DNA from 4 places in the Ruegeria sp. ABM4_193 genome. Region 1 is predicted to be linked to each of the others. Evidence: riboswitches for the same ligand, from Rfam matches in the RefSeq annotation. Region 1 holds a riboswitch; each other region holds the start of a gene.
The links. A riboswitch is a leader RNA that binds a small molecule or an ion and turns the genes downstream of it on or off. The one in region 1 is predicted to bind cobalamin.

Region 1 (4,333 bases):
GTTGCCAAACCCGTCGCGCGCGTATCAGAATCCATGCACAGCTATTTCAGTTTTTGCGCACCGGATCGCGGCTTGGCTCTGGTTGCTGCGGCGCAGGCTGCCGCTTTGCGCTCTTTCTTGCACGGTTCCGCTTTGGAAGAGTTACCTCTTTTGTCAGCCGTGGCGCCTGGGAAATGCGGTGGGCGCGCTGGCCCGCGGCATTTTACAGATGTCCCGGCGGGGGAAATATGCCTGCGTCATGTCGCAGACCTGTATCCGTTTCCCAATGAACTGCGCGCGATCCAGATCACCGGCTCTGACGTGCTGGATTGGCTGGAAATGTCGGCAAGCGTGCTCAACCAGCTGTCACATGATACAGAAGCGGACTTAGTAAACCCCGAACGTGCCGGTTACAATTTCGACGTCATCTTCGGCCTGTCCTATCAAATCGATCCATCGCAACCTGCGCGCTTCGACAGTGATGGTCGGTTGGTCGATCTTGACAACAGACGAATTCGCAATCTGACATTCGGTGGCCAACCTGTTCAACCTGCGCAAAGATTTGTCTTGGCCAGCAACAACTACCGCGCCAGCGGAGGCGGACATTTTCCTGCCGCCTCTGCGGCCCAACGCATCAACCTACCACCGCTCGACATCAAGGAACTGACGCGGGATTACCTGTCTCGTCGCCTTCCGCCCGACCCAATAGCGCGGCACCCCTATCCGTTTACACTGACAGCTCAAACGGGCGTAAATGCCTTGCTTCGAACAGGTCCCGGTGCCCTTGAACACATGGATGAGCTGCGCATGTTCAACGCCCAATTGCTAAGTCCTGATGAAGCCGGGTTCGAGCGGATCCGTCTGACGTTCTGACGGGTTGTCTTTTGCCCTCGCCTTCCCTATATCCAGAGTCGAGAGGTTGGCGCGGGCGAGCGCCTCGCCAACCTGGTCAGGTCCGGAAGGAAGCAGCCACAACGAGCCCCGCTTGGGTCGATGTCCAACCTCTCACTTTCCCCTCACATACCTAATTGGTGATACGCGGTCTCACCCAAAACGTGTTCAGATGTCGACAAAGCGTGGCCAAAGGGCCGCGTTACGACGGGCAAAAGCCCCAATATGCCCAACTTCAGACAACTCGAAATCAGCAGGTTTCAGCAGATGTCGTTTGGCCTTGGGGCCATAGAGATCGGCAAGCCGCCATACCGCCTCGGGTGGGACCATCTGGTCATCTTCAAAAGTAAACAGATCCACTGGTTTTTCAGTTTCTGTCCAACGCGCATCAGGCAACCCGGCTCCGATCTCGGGCACGTAACTCGAAGGAGCGGTGCACCATTTACGCCATTGCCAGTAGACCGATTCCGGCAAATCCGCACCAAAACCGATTGCCTTTCCGGGTAAATACCCAAGCGCTTTGACCAGCAATGGGGCGTGCCCATACCAGAACACCCCGGCCAATCCACGGTAGGGCCATGGGTGATCGTTCAGGGTCACAAGCCCAGAACACACGCAAATCATCCGGTCGGTTTTGTCGATATCGGGCTGTACGGGTCCCAGCATGGCACCTACGGAATGACCAATCGTCCATTGTTGTGCACCAGGAAAACGTCTGCGCATTTCCGCCCGCGCCGCTGGCATATCGATCAAGGCCCAATCCGCCATTGTCGCACGCGCATCCTTCATGCGACCGGTCAGAGAATGCCCGAAATCCCGGTAATCATAGGTTAGGCACGCCATACCGCGCTCGGCGGCCAGCCAACGCGCGAAGTGGCGATAATAGTCGCGTGGCACGCCTGTGGCACTGTTCAGCACAACCACTGTGCTGGGTTCAGACAAGGGTCGGTACAGGCGCGCTGAAAGGGTTGATGACCCGGACGGAAAGAGGAACTCTTCGGTTAATACCGTCTGTTCTGTATCCAACATGATCCCTGATCCTGCGCCAAAAACTAGTTTCTTATTTCAATGATGGGAACTCTACGCGGGAAGTTGTCACCCATCCAGCATGACCAAACGTCGGGGCCAAAGATCCGCTTGACTCGGAACCGGATCAGACGCTAGCGATTGTGTGATGGTTCCTGTCCCCCACAAGGGGTCGGGATGAAAAGGGAACACGGTGCGGTTCCGTCTGGTCATCCGGACGCTAACCAATGCCGCGACTGCCCCCGCAACTGTAAGCGGTGAGCAATGCCGAAACGCCACTGGCCCCGAGGGCTGGGAAGGTCGGCAAAGCCATGACCCGCAAGTCAGGAGACCTGCCATCGAAACTGAAACCGAAACTCGGGCGGGGTGTCCGGGCAGGTCCTGACTGCACTTCGCTGTCCCACCTGACCCGATCCTTCTGTCCACCACGCGCGGAGGGCGCAGGATGATCTGGAAGACAAAGACGCATGAATACAGCGCAACGGTATGTCAGCGGACGGGCAAAACCTGCCCCGCCCTGGCGCGGCTGGCGCGCTCGATCTCCGAGGCTATGATACAAGCTTCGGCTGCCACAGGCGACGACTTCGAGTTTGACGGTAGTAGTGAGCTTTCACATTGCACAAAAGGGTGTCAGGCAATTTTCCAGGCACAATCAGACAGTGTTCGCGTGTTTTGTGACACGCAGCCCAACGCAGCAATTGAGGACCTGAACCTCTATGCTGATCTGATTTTTGGAAACACGTTCCGCACTCTGCCATCTGGCATCATTGCAAACCCACCATGCGCGATGATCGAGGTTGCAACGCTACGGCCCCGGAAAACCGTACACGCACCCGAACAGCTTTCGGCCTGAGATCACACCACCTGCGCCGGGGAAACCCGGGCCGCCCAAGCCAGCTGCGCGTCTGTTTCCACGGCACAGGGGCGCAGCGACCGCAGACGCTCCAGCGCCTTGTCAGCCCGTTCGCCGCACTCGACCATCAGACGCAGAACAACCATCCCCGACCTGCCACAGCCGCCCCGACAATGCACCAATACCCGGCCTCCGCCAGCCAGGGCGTGCCGGGCGGCGGCGCTGACATCTGGCCACGCCTCTTCAACCGCCGCCGTTGGTGCGCCAAAGTCTTCGATCGGCAGATGCACCCACCGGCTGGCGCGGCTTTGAATATCGCTGCCAAAATCCCGCGCCCCGTGCTGAAGCATCTCGACATCCGTTGTCATTGAAATCACCAGCCCCGGCTTCCACGCTGCAATCGTATCCAGATCCGGCTCATAATCCCCGCCATGTCCGGGTATCGACGTCAGGGCCAGCGTTCCTCCTGCGACTTGCAGGGCATAGATAACCAGCTGCGACATGAACGTGTGTCCTCCACCAGGAACTCTTTACAAAAATGAGTCTTTAATTTTGTTGGAACAGCTTAGTGCGAATCCGGTCGGAATCTAAATCAAAAATCATCGCGCCTCGCGGTGGACGCGGAAGGCAGCGGCCACTACGCTGAGCCGAAGCACCGAATCCGACCGAGAAAACATGACCGACACGCCCAGCCCCGCCTATCAGGTTCTCGCCCGCAAATATCGCCCGGAAACCTTTGCCGATCTGGTGGGTCAGGATGCCATGGTACGCACCCTGAAAAACGCATTCGAAGCGGACCGGATTGCGCAGGCTTTCATCATGACCGGCATTCGCGGCACCGGCAAAACCACCACCGCGCGGATCATCGCCAAGGGTATGAACTGCATCGGCCCCGACGGCAATGGCGGCCCGACGACCGAGCCTTGCGGGCAATGCGAACATTGCGTGGCGATCATGGAAGGCCGCCATGTCGATGTGATGGAGATGGACGCCGCCAGCCGGACCGGTGTGAATGACATTCGCGAAATAATCGACAGTGTCCGCTATCGCGCCGCCAGCGCGCGTTACAAGATCTACATCATCGACGAGGTCCACATGCTTTCGACCAGCGCTTTCAACGCGCTGCTCAAGACGCTCGAGGAACCGCCTGAACATGTGAAGTTTATCTTCGCAACAACCGAAATCCGCAAAGTGCCGGTCACGGTTCTGTCCCGCTGTCAGCGCTTCGATCTGCGCCGGATCGAGCCCGAAGATATGATCGGGCTTCTGCAAAAGATCGCAACCGCCGAAGATGCCCAAATCGCCGATGACGCGCTGGCGCTGATCACACGTGCCGCGGAAGGATCGGCACGGGATGCAACCTCGCTGCTGGATCAGGCGATTTCGCACGGGGCGGGTGAAACCACTGCCGAGCAGGTCCGCGCAATGCTGGGCCTTGCGGACCGTGGCCGCGTTCTGGACCTGATGGACATGATCCTGCGGGGCGACGCAGCGGGTGCGCTGACGGAACTCAGCGGGCAATACGCTGAGGGCGCAGACCCTCTGGCCGTCTTACGCGATCTGGCCGAAATCACACATTGGGTG
Region 2 (4,333 bases), on a different contig from region 1:
TTACGTTCAAGCGCCGGTTCCCTAATCCCTTGGTGCAGGAGCTTTTGTCACACGGACCAGACACGTAGGCCAAAATCTGACGTCAATCACCGCGCGCGGATTTGAACAGATATAGGAACACAAAAAGAGACCCGATCGACGTTGTTACGATACCTACGGGCAGTTCTTGAGGGGCCAAAAGCAGGCGGGACAGAATATCCGACATCGTCAGCAGGATCGCCCCGACGATAGCTGAGGTAATCAACAGGTTTCTGTGCAGCGTGCCGGCAATGCCCCGTGCAATATGAGGGACCATTAACCCGACAAAACCAATAACGCCGGCCACGGAAACAAAGCTCGCCGTCGCCAATGCCGCGACAAAGAACATACTAAATCGCAAGCCCTGAACGGGTATGCCAAGAGAGGACGCCGTGAAATCTCCGGTTAAAAGGGCATCCAGCCAGCGACTGCGGTAAAGAGCATAACTCAGGATCAGAGCCAGTCCGGTCAGAACCAGTGGGAATGTCTCCCACCGTGCAAGGCCCAACCCGCCAAGCATCCAGAAGATGACCGAATGCGCCGCGCGATTGTCGCCGGAAAAAATCAAATAGTTTGTGATGGCCGAGAACAGAAAGGACACGGCTAAACCGGCTAGAATCAGTTTTTCCGGCGCACTTGTGCGCAGACCCTGAACCAGCGCCAGAACAATGCCCGAAGCAATCAAACCCCCGCAAAATGCCGCCAAGGGCAGGGTCCAGATGCCCAGTACATCACCCGTGACGGTGATCACCAAAACCGCCCCGGCAGCCGCGCCAGACGACAGGCCAAACAAGAATGGATCGGCCAGGTCGTTGCGCGTGGTTGTTTGCAAAACCACACCAACAACCCCCAATCCTGCCCCGATGACCGCGGCAAACAAGGCGCGGGGAAGGCGCAAGTCGAAAACAATCCGGTGAAGCGGGGACATGTCGCCATCGATCAGGCCTGTTCCTAGACCAATCGCGGCGACCACGTCCCGCACAGGAATATTTGTTGTTCCATAAACGATGGACAGCAGCAAAAGGGCGATCAGAACGATCGCCCCCAGCAAGATCGAACGGCCCAAATGGGCCATATCAGTTGGTCTCCGGGTGCATTGCCTTGACCATCTTTTCGATGGCCTCAATGTTTGCCGGGCCGGGTGTCAGCTCTTCGTAGCGCAGGCCGATCCAGCGCTCGTTCTTGACTGCATCGGTTTGAGACATGACGGGATGATCTTTCAGGAACTGGAAGGTGTCTTCTGCACCGTTTCCTGTCTGATAGTCCAGCAGAACCAGGAATTCCGGGTTTGCAGCAGCCACGGTTTCCCACGACGTGCGACCCCAGCTGGTGTCCATGTCATGGGTCACATTCTCTCCGCCTGCAGCGGCGATCATCGCGTCCGGTATCGCAAATTTGCCAGCGGTAAACGGCGCATCTGCCGGCCCGTCCAACAGGAAGACACGTGGTTTGGGCAGATCAGCTGTTTTGGCTTCGATAGCGGCCAGTTGGTCTTTCCAGCCCGAAACAAGCTCTTGCGCCTTGGCTTCGACGCCCATGACCTGACCCAAGCGCAGAACGTCGCCAAACAGCAGGTCCATGCTGGCCTCTGGGCGGTCTTTGTTCAGATGTACGCAGCTTTCGGTCAGAACCATGGTCTTGATGCCGAAGGGTGAAAGGGTGTCCGGAGTAACCTCGCCACCCGGCTGCATACCGTAATACCACCCTGCAAAGAACATGTCGGGTTCTACTGCGATGAGGTTCTCAACAGTAGGGTATTTTGGTGCAAGCTCTGGGATATCACCGCGCTGTGCATCAAAATCAGGGCTCGTCTTGTACCAGCCCGTGATGCCGGTCAGGCCCACGATCTTGTCTTGCAGGCCCAATGCGAACGCCATGTCGGTCATGTTCATGTCGTGGACAACGATCCGCTCGGGCGCGGTTTCAAAAACCAGCGGTTCGCCGCAATTGTCCACTGTGATGGCTTCGGCGGCCGCGCCGCTTGCCAGGCCAGTGAACAGAGCCGCAGGCCAAAGTTTCTGCATCATTGTAAGCTCCTGTTATGATGACAGTTTTCTTTTTCGGATATCCAGCGCAGGGATCATGCGGCCTTCATGCTGAAAGCATAGATAATCCACACCAAAGGTGTCGCGGACACGTTCTGAGGTCAGCACGTCGCTGACCGGGCCATAGCCCGTCAGGCGTGTGGATTTCATCAAAGCCACATGCGTGGCGAATTCCGGGATCATGACCAGATCGTGGACGATCATGACCACCGTGACGCCCAGCTCGGCCACCAAGGACAACATGTGCCCCTTGGCGTCTGGATCCAGGTGATTGGTCGGTTCGTCCAGAAACAACAGGGATGGGTTTTGTGCCAAAGCGCGCGCGATGTGAGCGCGCTGTCGCTCGCCACCCGATAGCTGGCTCATCGGCTTGCGGGAAAGATGAGACAATCCGGTTGTTTCCAGAACTCGATCAAGATCTACCTTATGCTCGGTTGCCGATTTATCCGCCTGAATCGGGATTTGCCCAAGCGCAACATAGTCTCGCAAACGCAACCGACCGTCTGGCATTTCTTGCTGGCCTACGACCGCGATGGTTCGGGCACGCTCATGCGCGGACAGGGTGCGCAAGCTTTTGCCTCTTATAAGCACATCACCCAGAGCAATACGTTCTATTCCGCAAAGCAACTTGAGCAGTGTTGTTTTTCCCGCGCCATTCGGTCCCGCAATTGCCAGAATCGAGCCCTCCTCCAAGCCGAAGGACACGTCCTGCAAAAGGACATCGCCGTTCAAAGCGTAATATTCGAGACCCTCGACCGACAGAAAACTCATGACACCCTCTCGGTTGGCAGGGCCGGTATTCGAGACAAGGTCTTGGTGAATAACGCGGGCGGGCGTTCGGTTGCACTTGTCCAGCCATCGGAACTAAGGCGGTATTGTCCGGCGAATTCCACCACTGCGTCCAGATCCAATTCCGTGTCGATGTCTCCAAACAGATACTGCGCCTTGCCCGGTGCCTGAAGGCCAATGGTGGTTGGTCGGGAACAACCCGCCATGCAATCAACTGTTCGAATTGCAAATCCTTCGGGCAATGTTTGCGTCAGTGCGCCAGTCACTTGATCGGTGGACATGGCACCTGTGCAGGTCGCACACACAAGAATGAAATGATCAGCGGTTTTCGTCATTACTTGTAGCGCTTACTGCGGGTTGGACTGAGATGCAATGTTATAACGTAACGTGTCTCTGAATTAACGGCACAACAGGATGCCTCAGCACTGTAGGTATTGAAGAAGAGCTTATTTCTGTAAGTCACCTTTAACACTGTCCGCTCCGCTTGAAACCAAGCGCGGACAGAAGGTGCTACCAATGTAAACACGCGAAAAACGTGCCATCAAAGCCTCCTTCCAGGACGCCCCGCCCCGGGTTGGTTGAACATCGGATGGCAGGTCTCCTGACTTGCGGGTCAAGGCTCGGCCCACCTTCCCAACCCTTTCGGGGTCAGTGGCGTAATGGCGTCGCTCTCCGCTTACAGTTGCGGGGGCAGTCACGGACTTGGCAAATAACTGTACCGCACCGTATTCCCATTTTCATCCCTTACGGAACCATCCCGCTCAGCTAGTCTCGTGGTGCTGGACTTGTCAAGCAAGAGAATGAGTGGCGTTTGACGAAATCACTTGGGCTCAGCCCAGTTGTCTGTCGGTCATTGTCAACCCGGTCTACCTCAGTAGTCGGAAACCAATAGGAAATCTGGCGCGACATCTTCCTCGATCTTTGAAAATCGAGGGATCGGATCTTCGAACACATTATCCGTGCGATCGTCGTTCACGGTCGAAACCTCGCCAATAAGGCAATCACCTTGCTCGGCCCAGAACGCGTGCCAAACTCCGGGCATCAGGGTTACGCTTTGTCCCGGTTTCAGGCGTAGATGCTCACCTGGTTGCAACGTGACCGGGCAGGCATCGCTGGGCACTGTGACAGGCGTATGCCGGTCGATGCCGCCCTCTGGGTCCGATGCATAAATCTCCATCACCAGATCGCCGCCGCCTCGGTTGATGATGTCCTCTGCCTTGACGATGTGACGATGCATCGGAGACAGTTGTTTGTCTTTCGAGATCAGCAATTTTTCGGCATACAGCATCCCGCGCCCGGACTTCAGATCATTCACCTCGCCGTTGCGCAGCGTGAAAAGAAACAGGCCCAGTTCATCGAACCGGCCCTGAGCGTAGTCGGTGATGTCCCACCCTAACCCGCGGCTGCGGATCGTGTGCGCCACCGGGCTGCGCAATTGTTCAGGTGACCAATCTGCAAAAGGCGGCAGTACAGCGCCAAAC
Region 3 (4,333 bases), on a different contig from region 1:
AACGGATCGCAATTACCATCACGTTAGTCTCGATTACTGCCGGTTGCTCAGCCCAGTTCACTGGGGCCAAAAGCAAAGCACTTGAACCAGGCAACGTGCCAGATTCAGTCGTTGCGCTGGCAGGGCCGGGGCAGGATCTGGCCACGGCACGCCTTTTGCCAGAAGACAATTGCTTCTGGTATGAGCACAGCGGACCTGTCGAGACGACATTGGTACCATTGCGCGCGACGAATGGCGCTCCGATCTGCGCCGCGCGAGACGCCTGATAAAAAAGAGGGCGACGACGTCCACCTACGCTGCCCAAAATTTATGAGCGGGCTGTGACGCTATCTTCGGCCGAGTATAAATATGCGGTCGAGCCGATTCTTACATGTGGGTAGAGATCATTGATATGGGCCATGATCATTCTAACACATCCAGAACTTGCGCGACCACCGATGCTTCTAGGCTGAGGCGTGCCGTGAATTCTGAGATATGTATCTCGATTTCCAACGTATAGATAAAGGGCTCGAGAGCCGAGAGCATTACTTGGCCCGGGTTCCATACCATCCCGAAATTCCGCGTATTCGGGGTTGCGCTCGATCATTGAAGCCGTTGGCGTCCAATGTGGCCACTCGACCTTGCGCCGGATAGCATAGGTTCCGGGCTCGTAAAGGTTCCCTCGCGCGATCGCAACGCCATAGCGCATTGCGGTCCCGCCTTCCTCGATATGGTAAAGATAGCGCGCGACCGCATCGACATGGATGTCACCAGGAACCAAACCATCATTTGCTACGACACGTCGTGGTAAAAAACGGTCATGAACGCCCCATGGATTTGAGGTCGCTGGATCGTAATCAAATGGCGTGACCTGGCTGTCCCAATAGGTCTTTTGCGACGAGGTTGGCCATGTTTTGGCGATCAATGGACTGGCCGCAGACGCGGAAAACAGCGCAGTGGTTGATTGAATGAAATAGCGCCTTGTCAGCATAGATCTCAGCCTGGTTCACAAGTTCAATGTATTTGCATCGCATTTTCACGATCAAATTCGAGTCTTAAAGCCTCTAGCAGCTAGAGCTTCAAGAGGTTTCAGGTAACGCTTAGTTTATCCAGTCGATCAGGTGCGCGGTGGCGTGAACTCTGATTTGATCGAGTTTGCTTTGGACTGGGTCAAAAAAGCAATGGAAAGAACCGAAATGCCCATTGTAGTTGCTTCATGTTTTCGGTTTCCGACGATGCAAGCCAAAGGAACAAGACGGGAATTCGGCGCGGCTTTGCAACAGCTTATCTGTCCTTGGATACAGAGCGGCAAAAACCCGCGCGCACGCTGTACTTGCCGCTTAGACCCGCTGAATCCGCGTAGTTGTCTTCTCAGCCAGGAATGTCAATCAGGAGTCATCGCCGTCAGGCTGCACGGTCACTTTGGCCTCCACGGGCACACCCTCAACCATCAGAGGGCTGTGGCTGTTGCCATTGAGAGAAACTTTTACTTCAACATCGCCATCGGGGAGCGACGGAAGGTGTAACCAATTGGCATAAAGGCGGCCCAGCTTTTCGCCGTTGATATAAACATGCGCGTGACCTTCGCCTGGAACGTCAGCCGTGGAGGCATTTTCCGGAGCAAAGCGAAAGTTCTGCGGTGTCACACGCAGATTCCAGCCCGCCATAGGATCCTTAATCATCTGGATCGCCACACTGGGGGCGTCGCTGTCGGCAGGCAGATTAGTGGCAGCGGAGTGGTCGTGCGCTGCCATCTCCATGTTGCCGCCGTGTTGGGCCGGGTCAGTATGGTCATGGCTCTCAAAGGTGCTACCGCTGCTGGCGGCAATCACAAAGCCAGCACCGCCGCCAAAGACAAGTCCGATGGCAAAGAGAGCAAGAGAACGGGACATCTTGTCATCCTCAATAAAAAAAACCCGCCGGTGTAACCAGCGGGGTAGCAATGGAGGAGCGCGATCAGACTGCAGCGCCTGCGCGCTTGCCTTCTGTCTGCCAGAAGTGGCCGGTGAAACTGCCTAAGAGTGCCCAGGCGGCCATGCCGATGCCGAAGGCCCGGGCAGCAAAAAGCGCCCCGATCTCGGTCGGAACCGGCCCAGAGAAACTCTCAGGCTCAGGGGCCCCGATAATATGCGGTACCATTAGCAGCACGGCCGCAATCAGGTAGCTTACCAGGTTACCTCCAAAGGCAATCAGCCACATGGCTACGCCGGCTGCGGCAACGGTGACCGTCCACCAGATCTGACGCACTCCCACATCTGCTGCCGCTACGCCGGGAACTTCTGGAGCCAGTGACAAGCCAGGAGCAAAGTGGAAGGCGACAAAGCCCGCAAGACCCCAAAGCAGGCCGGTGCGGCCGTTGATCTCATGCCCCTGACGTTCGGCTACTGACATCAGCGCCGCCAGGACTAGCGCATAGCCGGTGTAGGTAAGCATGGTGAAGATAATGCTGAGACCATCGCGCATCGGCTCGGCGAACATGCCGGGCAGGTCGGGATGCGCAGTTACGGGATCAGCGCCAAAATGCACCAGGTCGCCGCCCTCATAGAGCTCGGCGTGAAGTAGCACTGGCTGCACGAAATACAACTGCAGAAGGGCGGCAATCAGCCCCGCTGCTGCACCAGCGAACAAGCCGCTGGTCAGAATACGACTGAACATTGTTTTAGTGGCAGGGGAAGCCAGTTGCGTGGCGCACATCATGAGCCGCGTCATGCAGGCCAGAAGCCTGAACATGGCCAGTCACGGTAATGATCCCTAGACCCAGAACCACGGCGAATACTGCAGGCAGAAAGGATGCGCCAGCGGCGGATGCCTTGATCGTTTTTGTCGTCATTTTAATCCTCCTCGCCGTCACACCCGACGGCATATGTTGTGTCCATCCTACGGCCGGTCTCCTGACTCGCAGGTCACAGCAGACTTCCCCCTTCCCAGCGCCATTACGCCAGTGGTATTGGAAGGCCGCTCGCCGCTCACAGTCGCGGGGGCGGTCAAGGCTTCAGTGCGGTAGTTTGGTGCACCGTCCTCATTCCCGTTTCAGTCCCAGTGCGTAGGCACCTTTGGACACCGTAGAAGCCTTTATTGTTCCATAGTGCTTTGTTCCGTCAAGTACGAAAGCGACATCATAGTATTCTGCAGCGGTCAATCTTAGGTAATGGCAGGCTTGGTTTAGATTTTAGCCGTTCAGTGCAGAAGGCTAAGTCGAAAAACACAAACTGTAAGCTGAAAACTCGACACCGGAGCTTTGGTCGGCAAGTTGCATGTTGGCTATCTTTTTTGTGCCGGTATACGTGCAATCGCCTTGAAACGTAGCTTACCTAGCTTCCTGGCGTCAGCGAAGTCGCCGTCAGTACTGTCCTCATACATCCGCATGAAGATCATTATGTCCGGAAGATCGACAACCGTAACCTCACCGAAAAGATAGGCGGTCTTGCCGCTTTGTCGCACCGCCAACGTCTGTGGTCGGTGACAACCGGACATGCAATCCACTTGCTGCAACTCGGCTTGCACCCCCGATGCCTCCAGCGTTGCGGCTAATTGATCATAAAGGGTGGAATCCGCGTCGCGGCAGGTTCTGCAAAGCGTGAGGTTAGGTAGGCACATGCGTCAGGCTGATCCTTGATCGAGAACTTCCATCTGAGATTTCATATTTGCTGGTCGGTTGTTAGCTCAGTTTCAATACGTGTTTTGACTCTAAGTCTGGAAAAGAGTCCATACTCAGGCAGGAAGGACACATGAGCCCTAGCCCTCGAAAACTTTGCAAATACACCGAGTGCGAGACGGGGATTTGGCAGGGCGAAGAAGCAACCATCAGACGAAAAAATTTTTAAGTTTCTACGTGAGACTGAGCTGAAGCAGGTGGTAGGCGATGAAGTGGAAACAGCTCACGCGAAACATCTTTGTTCTTCAATAATCTGAAACAGCATTGCCTCCGGGATCGGCTCGCCATGACACGCCTATTTTCAGGTCCGCGCGCACCGCGCCTCCCAAGGCGAATTCCGAGACGCGACAGGTTCTTGTTGCGCGTAACTAGGTTCGTTCTATCGTCAATTACAGTCTAGATCCGGGACATATAGCGGGGTTCGTGCTTGATGGTTACCTTTCGGTTACCACGACCGATCATGGGACTGAATGCGTAGCGACAACCGACGACATTCAAAAGGAAGTACGCTGATGCGAAACGCCTCGGCATTAACAACTTTTCTGTCTGCGTCACTACAACCGAGGATCGCCCATGCCGCCATCGGTTCTCGCCGCAACCCGGTGTGATGGGTGTTGTGATAACGGCATATCTCCGGGTGCAGCCAGTCTTCGAACTCCTCCAATGTCATCGACGCAGTGCCGGAGCCGTCGCATTTCC
Region 4 (4,333 bases), 1.9 Mb from region 1:
CGAATGTTGGCGCCACCGTTCTGCTCGTACCGCTGGCTGTGTCCATTGCAGTGGCTGCCGGAGGCAACCCTGCAGTCTTTGCGCTGACCGTTGCCATTTCCACCTCGAACAGCTTCATCATCCCGACCCATCAGGTCAATGCGCTGATCATGGGTCCGGCAGGGTACAAGGTCATGGATTTCGTCCGTTCAGGCGGCATCATGACCGCGCTGTTCCTTGTCGTTTCATTGGTGATGATCAACGTTATGTACTAGCGCGGCAATCGGGGCCGGATTTCTGGGCTGGCCCACCCCGATTGCCGATTACATTTCGTTGGAAAGGTTAGCTTGAACCTCTACGCCGAGCCCCGGCCTTGCGGGACAACCTCATACCCCGGCTCTTCCGGTTCATCATCTTCCATCTCCGGCGGGAAACCGGGGGCTGTGATGTCCAAACCAGTCGCCTCTTCCAGACGTTTGATGATATTCGGCGACAGCTCGCGATCGCCATACCGGGCAATGCCATCTTCAAAAATCTTGATCATGACCGGATTCATTTCCAGAGGCACCCCGGCGCGGTCCGCTACCTCTTGAAACAGACCAATGTCCTTTTTCACCAAGTCCATAGTGAAGGAGATGTCGCGCGAACCATTCAGTATGACCTGACTTTCCGTTTCATGCACAAAGGACGTACCGGACGAGATTTTTATCGCCTCATATGTCGTGTTGAGATCCATGCCCGCCGCCTTTGCCGTGACCAGCGCTTCGGCGCAGGTGATCAGGTTGGCTGTGGCCAGATAGTTGGTCAGCACCTTCAAAACCGAGGCAGAGCCCAATTCACCCGTGTGCAAAACACGCCGTCCCATGGTGGTCAGAAACGGCAGAATCCGCTCAAAAGTCGCACGGTCACATCCCGCGAAGATCGAGATATTGCCGGTGGCCGCCCGATGGCACCCGCCCGAAACCGGGCAGTCCACTGCCGCGCCTCCGCGTTCGATCACCTCGGCCCCCAAACGCTTGACCTCGGCCTCATCGGTTGTCGACATCTCCATCCAGATTTTGCCGGGGCCCACTTCGGGCAGCATCTTTTGCATGACCGCATCTGACGCCGCAGGCGATGGCAAGCAGGTGATGACCGCATCGCAATCGCGCATCAACTGTGCCGGGCCTTCGGCTGCCTTTGCGCCAAGGGCGACAAACGCGGCCACCAGATCCGCGTTCAGATCATGCACCGTCAGATCAATACCGTTCCGCAGCAAGGATCCCGAAAGCTTGCCGCCAACGTTTCCCAACCCGATGAATCCTACTTTCATATGTCGCCTCTCCCTGCTGGCTTGTACCTGTCATGCGATCACGGATTTATCTGACCATTCATGCCGCCCAACGACAACCACAGGTCGCTTTTCACACCCGCCTCCTGATGTTACGCGCAACGCGCTTGACAAGCGGGCCAGCGGTGCCGCATGACCCATTCGTTGGTGTCGGCAAGAGCCGATGAAAAGGGAATGCGTCAACGGATCTTCCGCCAAACGCAGCCGCCCCCGCGACCGTGACCGGAGAGGGTGCCCAATGCCACTGGCCTAGGCCGGGAAGGCGGGACATCCGACAGAGGACCCTGACGTACCGGGCCTCTGACATCCGCAAGCCGGGAGACCTGCCAGCACCCGAAGTTGAAACCGGGCGGGGTGTTCCGGTATCGGGTCCATGTTGCAACACGTGGCCCGCTTGAAACCCCGTCCCCCGCGAAGAGGATTTGGGGGGATGAGAGACATGACTGAGACCACACCGGTCGAACTGCTGGTCTGCACGACCTGCCGCCGCGGGCTGCCCATCGAAGACGATGCGCAACGCCCCGGTACATTGCTGCACCAGGCATTGGAACAAGCAGAGCTGCCCGAAGGCATCACCCTGAAACCTGTCGAATGCCTTTCGAACTGCGATCAGGGCTGTTCTATCGTGTTGCGCGGCGGTCCCGATCGCTGGACCTTCGTTTACGAAAACCTGAACGAAGTGGACCATGTCGATGTAATCGTCGACGGCGCAACCAAGTATCTGGCCACCGAAGATGGTCTGGTGAAATGGCGCGAGCGCCCTGAACATTTCCGCAAAAACTGCGCCTCGCGCATTCCCCCGATTGGAGCCTGACATGTCGAATCTCGAAAAACTTCCCGTCACCGTGATCACCGGCTTTCTGGGCTCGGGAAAAACAACGCTGGTCAAACACCTGATGCAGAACCCGCAGGGCAAACGTCTGGCTGTTGTCGTCAACGAGTTTGGCGATGTGGGCGTGGATGGCGATATCCTGAAATCCTGCGCCATCCCGGATTGCCCGGCGGAAAACATCATGGAGCTGGCAAACGGCTGCATCTGCTGCACCGTCGCGGATGACTTCATCCCGACCATCGAGGCGCTGATGGCGCTGGAACCGCGCCCCGAGCATATCCTGATCGAAACCTCTGGCCTCGCCCTGCCCAAGCCGCTGCTGAAAGCGTTCGACTGGCCGGATATCCGCTCAAAGATCACTGTCGATGGCGTGATCGCTCTGGCCGATGCCGAGGCCGTCGCCGCCGGTCGCTTTGCCCCGAATGTCGAAGCTGTGGATGCCCAGCGCCTCGCCGACGACTCGATCGATCACGAAACGCCCCTGTCCGAAGTGTTCGAGGATCAGATCTCGTGCGCCGACATCATCCTGTTGACCAAGCCTGATCTTGCAGGACCCGAAGGTGTGGCCAAGGCCAAAGAGGTGATCGCCGCCGAAGCACCGCGCCCCTTGCCTGTTGTCGAAGTCGCCGAGGGCGTCGTGGATGTCCGCGTTGTACTGGGACTGGAAGCTGCAGCCGAAGACGACATGGATGCACGTCCGTCGCACCACGACGGTCACCACGATCACGAACATGACGACTTCGAAAGCATCATCGTCGAGTTGCCGGAACAAACCGATCCAGCCGATCTGGTCGCCAAGATCGAACGCCTGGCGACCGAGCTGAACATCCTGCGGGTCAAAGGTTATGCGGCAGTACAGGGCAAACCCATGCGCCTGCTGGTTCAGGCCGTGGGCGCACGCGTCCGTCACCAATATGACCGCCCATTGGGACCAGAGGAAGAGCGCCGTTCGCGTCTGGTTGTTATCGCCGAGCATGACGACATCAAAGAGGCCGAAATCCACGCGATCCTCGCGGGCGTCACCGAGGCTGCCGAGTAAACCATGCACGTCGTCTTCCGCGAAAGCCACGGGCTCGAGGAAACCGAGACCCCAACCGATCTGGGCCAAAGCCCGGCGGATCTGGTTGTTTTGTCCTTCTCGGACAGCGACCTCGGCGCTTTCGCGGCGGGCTGGCATCGTGGCGGCGGAACCGAGGGTCGAATGCCAACGCTTCGACTGGCCAATTTGACCGCCCTCAAACACCCTCTGTCCGTCGACACTTATGTCGAGCAGACGTTGGACGGCGCCAAGGGCATTCTGGTCCGCCTGATTGGCGGCGTGCCTTACTGGTCCTACGGCTTGCAGCAGGTTTTGGCGCTGGCGCAGGCTAAGGGTATCGCGCTTGCCGTTCTGCCTGCGGATGGGCGCGAAGATACGCGGCTGGATGACTATTCCACTCTGCCCGTTTCAACGCTGCGCCGTTTGGCCCATCTGTGTGACACCGGTGGTGAGGTCGCAGCACAAGCCGCATTGGCCCAGATGTCCTTGGCAGCAGGGCTTTACGCCGGGCCGGTGATGGGCGCAAAGACTCTACCTGAATGCGGCGCATGGTGCCCGGATCGTGGTGTAATCCCAGCGGATACCGCGTTCGAAGGCGGCGCGAAACGTATCGTCGTAACGTTTTATCGCGCCTACCTGGCGTCGGCCGACACCGCCCCAGTCGCAGCTCTGATCCGCAGTTTGCGTGCGCGCGGAATTGCGGCAGTGGGCCTGTTCGCGCCTTCGCTCAAAGCGCCAACTGCTGCCGATTGGTTGCGCGAGACGCTTGGGGCGTTGACCCCCGCTGCCATCATCAACGCAACGTCCTTTTCGGGCAAAGGCGCGTCGGGCACGTCTCCGCTGGATGCCGCCAATGTGCCGGTGTTTCAGGTCGCTCTGGCCACCTCGCGCCGCAAAGCCTGGGCTGAGGCGGAACGCGGTCTCTCACCTGCCGACCTTGCCATGCATGTTGTCTTGCCCGAGGTAGACGGGCGGATTTCGGCGGGCATCGCTTCGTTCAAAGAACCGGGCAAACGCGATCCTCATCTGGAATACTCCCGCTTTGCCCACCGGGCCGAGGCCGAACGGATCGAAGCCATTATCGACCGGGTATCAGGCTGGCTGCACCTGAACGACAAACCGAAGGCGGATCAGATCCCGGCGTTGGTGCTGT

Region 2: it holds a riboswitch for cobalamin, as region 1 does, so the genes downstream of both, ACXADZ_RS22610 (DUF1636 family protein) here and ACXADZ_RS15330 (hypothetical protein) in region 1, are expected to answer to the same signal.
Region 3: it holds a riboswitch for cobalamin, as region 1 does, so the genes downstream of both, ACXADZ_RS18235 (CbtB domain-containing protein) here and ACXADZ_RS15330 (hypothetical protein) in region 1, are expected to answer to the same signal.
Region 4: it holds a riboswitch for cobalamin, as region 1 does, so the genes downstream of both, ACXADZ_RS05690 (DUF1636 family protein) here and ACXADZ_RS15330 (hypothetical protein) in region 1, are expected to answer to the same signal.

The regions. Positions count from the first base shown of each region.
Region 1 covers NZ_JBSWTT010000001.1:3,064,521-3,068,853, forward strand. The annotation lists gene ACXADZ_RS15315 (bifunctional 2',3'-cyclic-nucleotide 2'-phosphodiesterase/3'-nucleotidase) at 1-852, shown strand, start outside; RNA gene ffs (signal recognition particle sRNA small type) at 892-990, shown strand; gene ACXADZ_RS15325 (alpha/beta hydrolase family protein) at 1,039-1,899, opposite strand; cobalamin riboswitch at 2,030-2,250, shown strand; gene ACXADZ_RS15330 (hypothetical protein) at 2,342-2,749, shown strand; gene ACXADZ_RS15335 (protein-tyrosine phosphatase family protein) at 2,752-3,252, opposite strand; gene ACXADZ_RS15340 (DNA polymerase III subunit gamma/tau) at 3,425-4,333, shown strand, end outside.
Region 2 covers NZ_JBSWTT010000003.1:968,765-973,097, forward strand. The annotation lists gene ACXADZ_RS22590 (LysR family transcriptional regulator) at 1-68, shown strand, start outside; gene ACXADZ_RS22595 (FecCD family ABC transporter permease) at 83-1,093, opposite strand; gene ACXADZ_RS22600 (ABC transporter substrate-binding protein) at 1,095-2,045, opposite strand; gene ACXADZ_RS22605 (ABC transporter ATP-binding protein) at 2,058-2,834, opposite strand; gene ACXADZ_RS22610 (DUF1636 family protein) at 2,831-3,187, opposite strand; cobalamin riboswitch at 3,427-3,624, opposite strand; gene ACXADZ_RS22615 (D-lyxose/D-mannose family sugar isomerase) at 3,724-4,333, opposite strand, start outside.
Region 3 covers NZ_JBSWTT010000002.1:77,623-81,955, reverse strand. The annotation lists gene ACXADZ_RS18255 (hypothetical protein) at 1-266, shown strand, start outside; gene ACXADZ_RS18250 (L,D-transpeptidase) at 308-970, opposite strand; gene ACXADZ_RS18245 (hypothetical protein) at 1,368-1,871, opposite strand; gene ACXADZ_RS18240 (CbtA family protein) at 1,936-2,634, opposite strand; gene ACXADZ_RS18235 (CbtB domain-containing protein) at 2,639-2,809, opposite strand; cobalamin riboswitch at 2,844-3,059, opposite strand; gene ACXADZ_RS18230 (DUF1636 family protein) at 3,241-3,576, opposite strand.
Region 4 covers NZ_JBSWTT010000001.1:1,131,825-1,136,157, reverse strand. The annotation lists gene ACXADZ_RS05700 (SLC13 family permease) at 1-254, shown strand, start outside; gene ACXADZ_RS05695 (NAD(P)-dependent oxidoreductase) at 335-1,291, opposite strand; cobalamin riboswitch at 1,438-1,654, shown strand; gene ACXADZ_RS05690 (DUF1636 family protein) at 1,749-2,123, shown strand; gene cobW (cobalamin biosynthesis protein CobW) at 2,125-3,180, shown strand; gene cobN (cobaltochelatase subunit CobN) at 3,184-4,333, shown strand, end outside.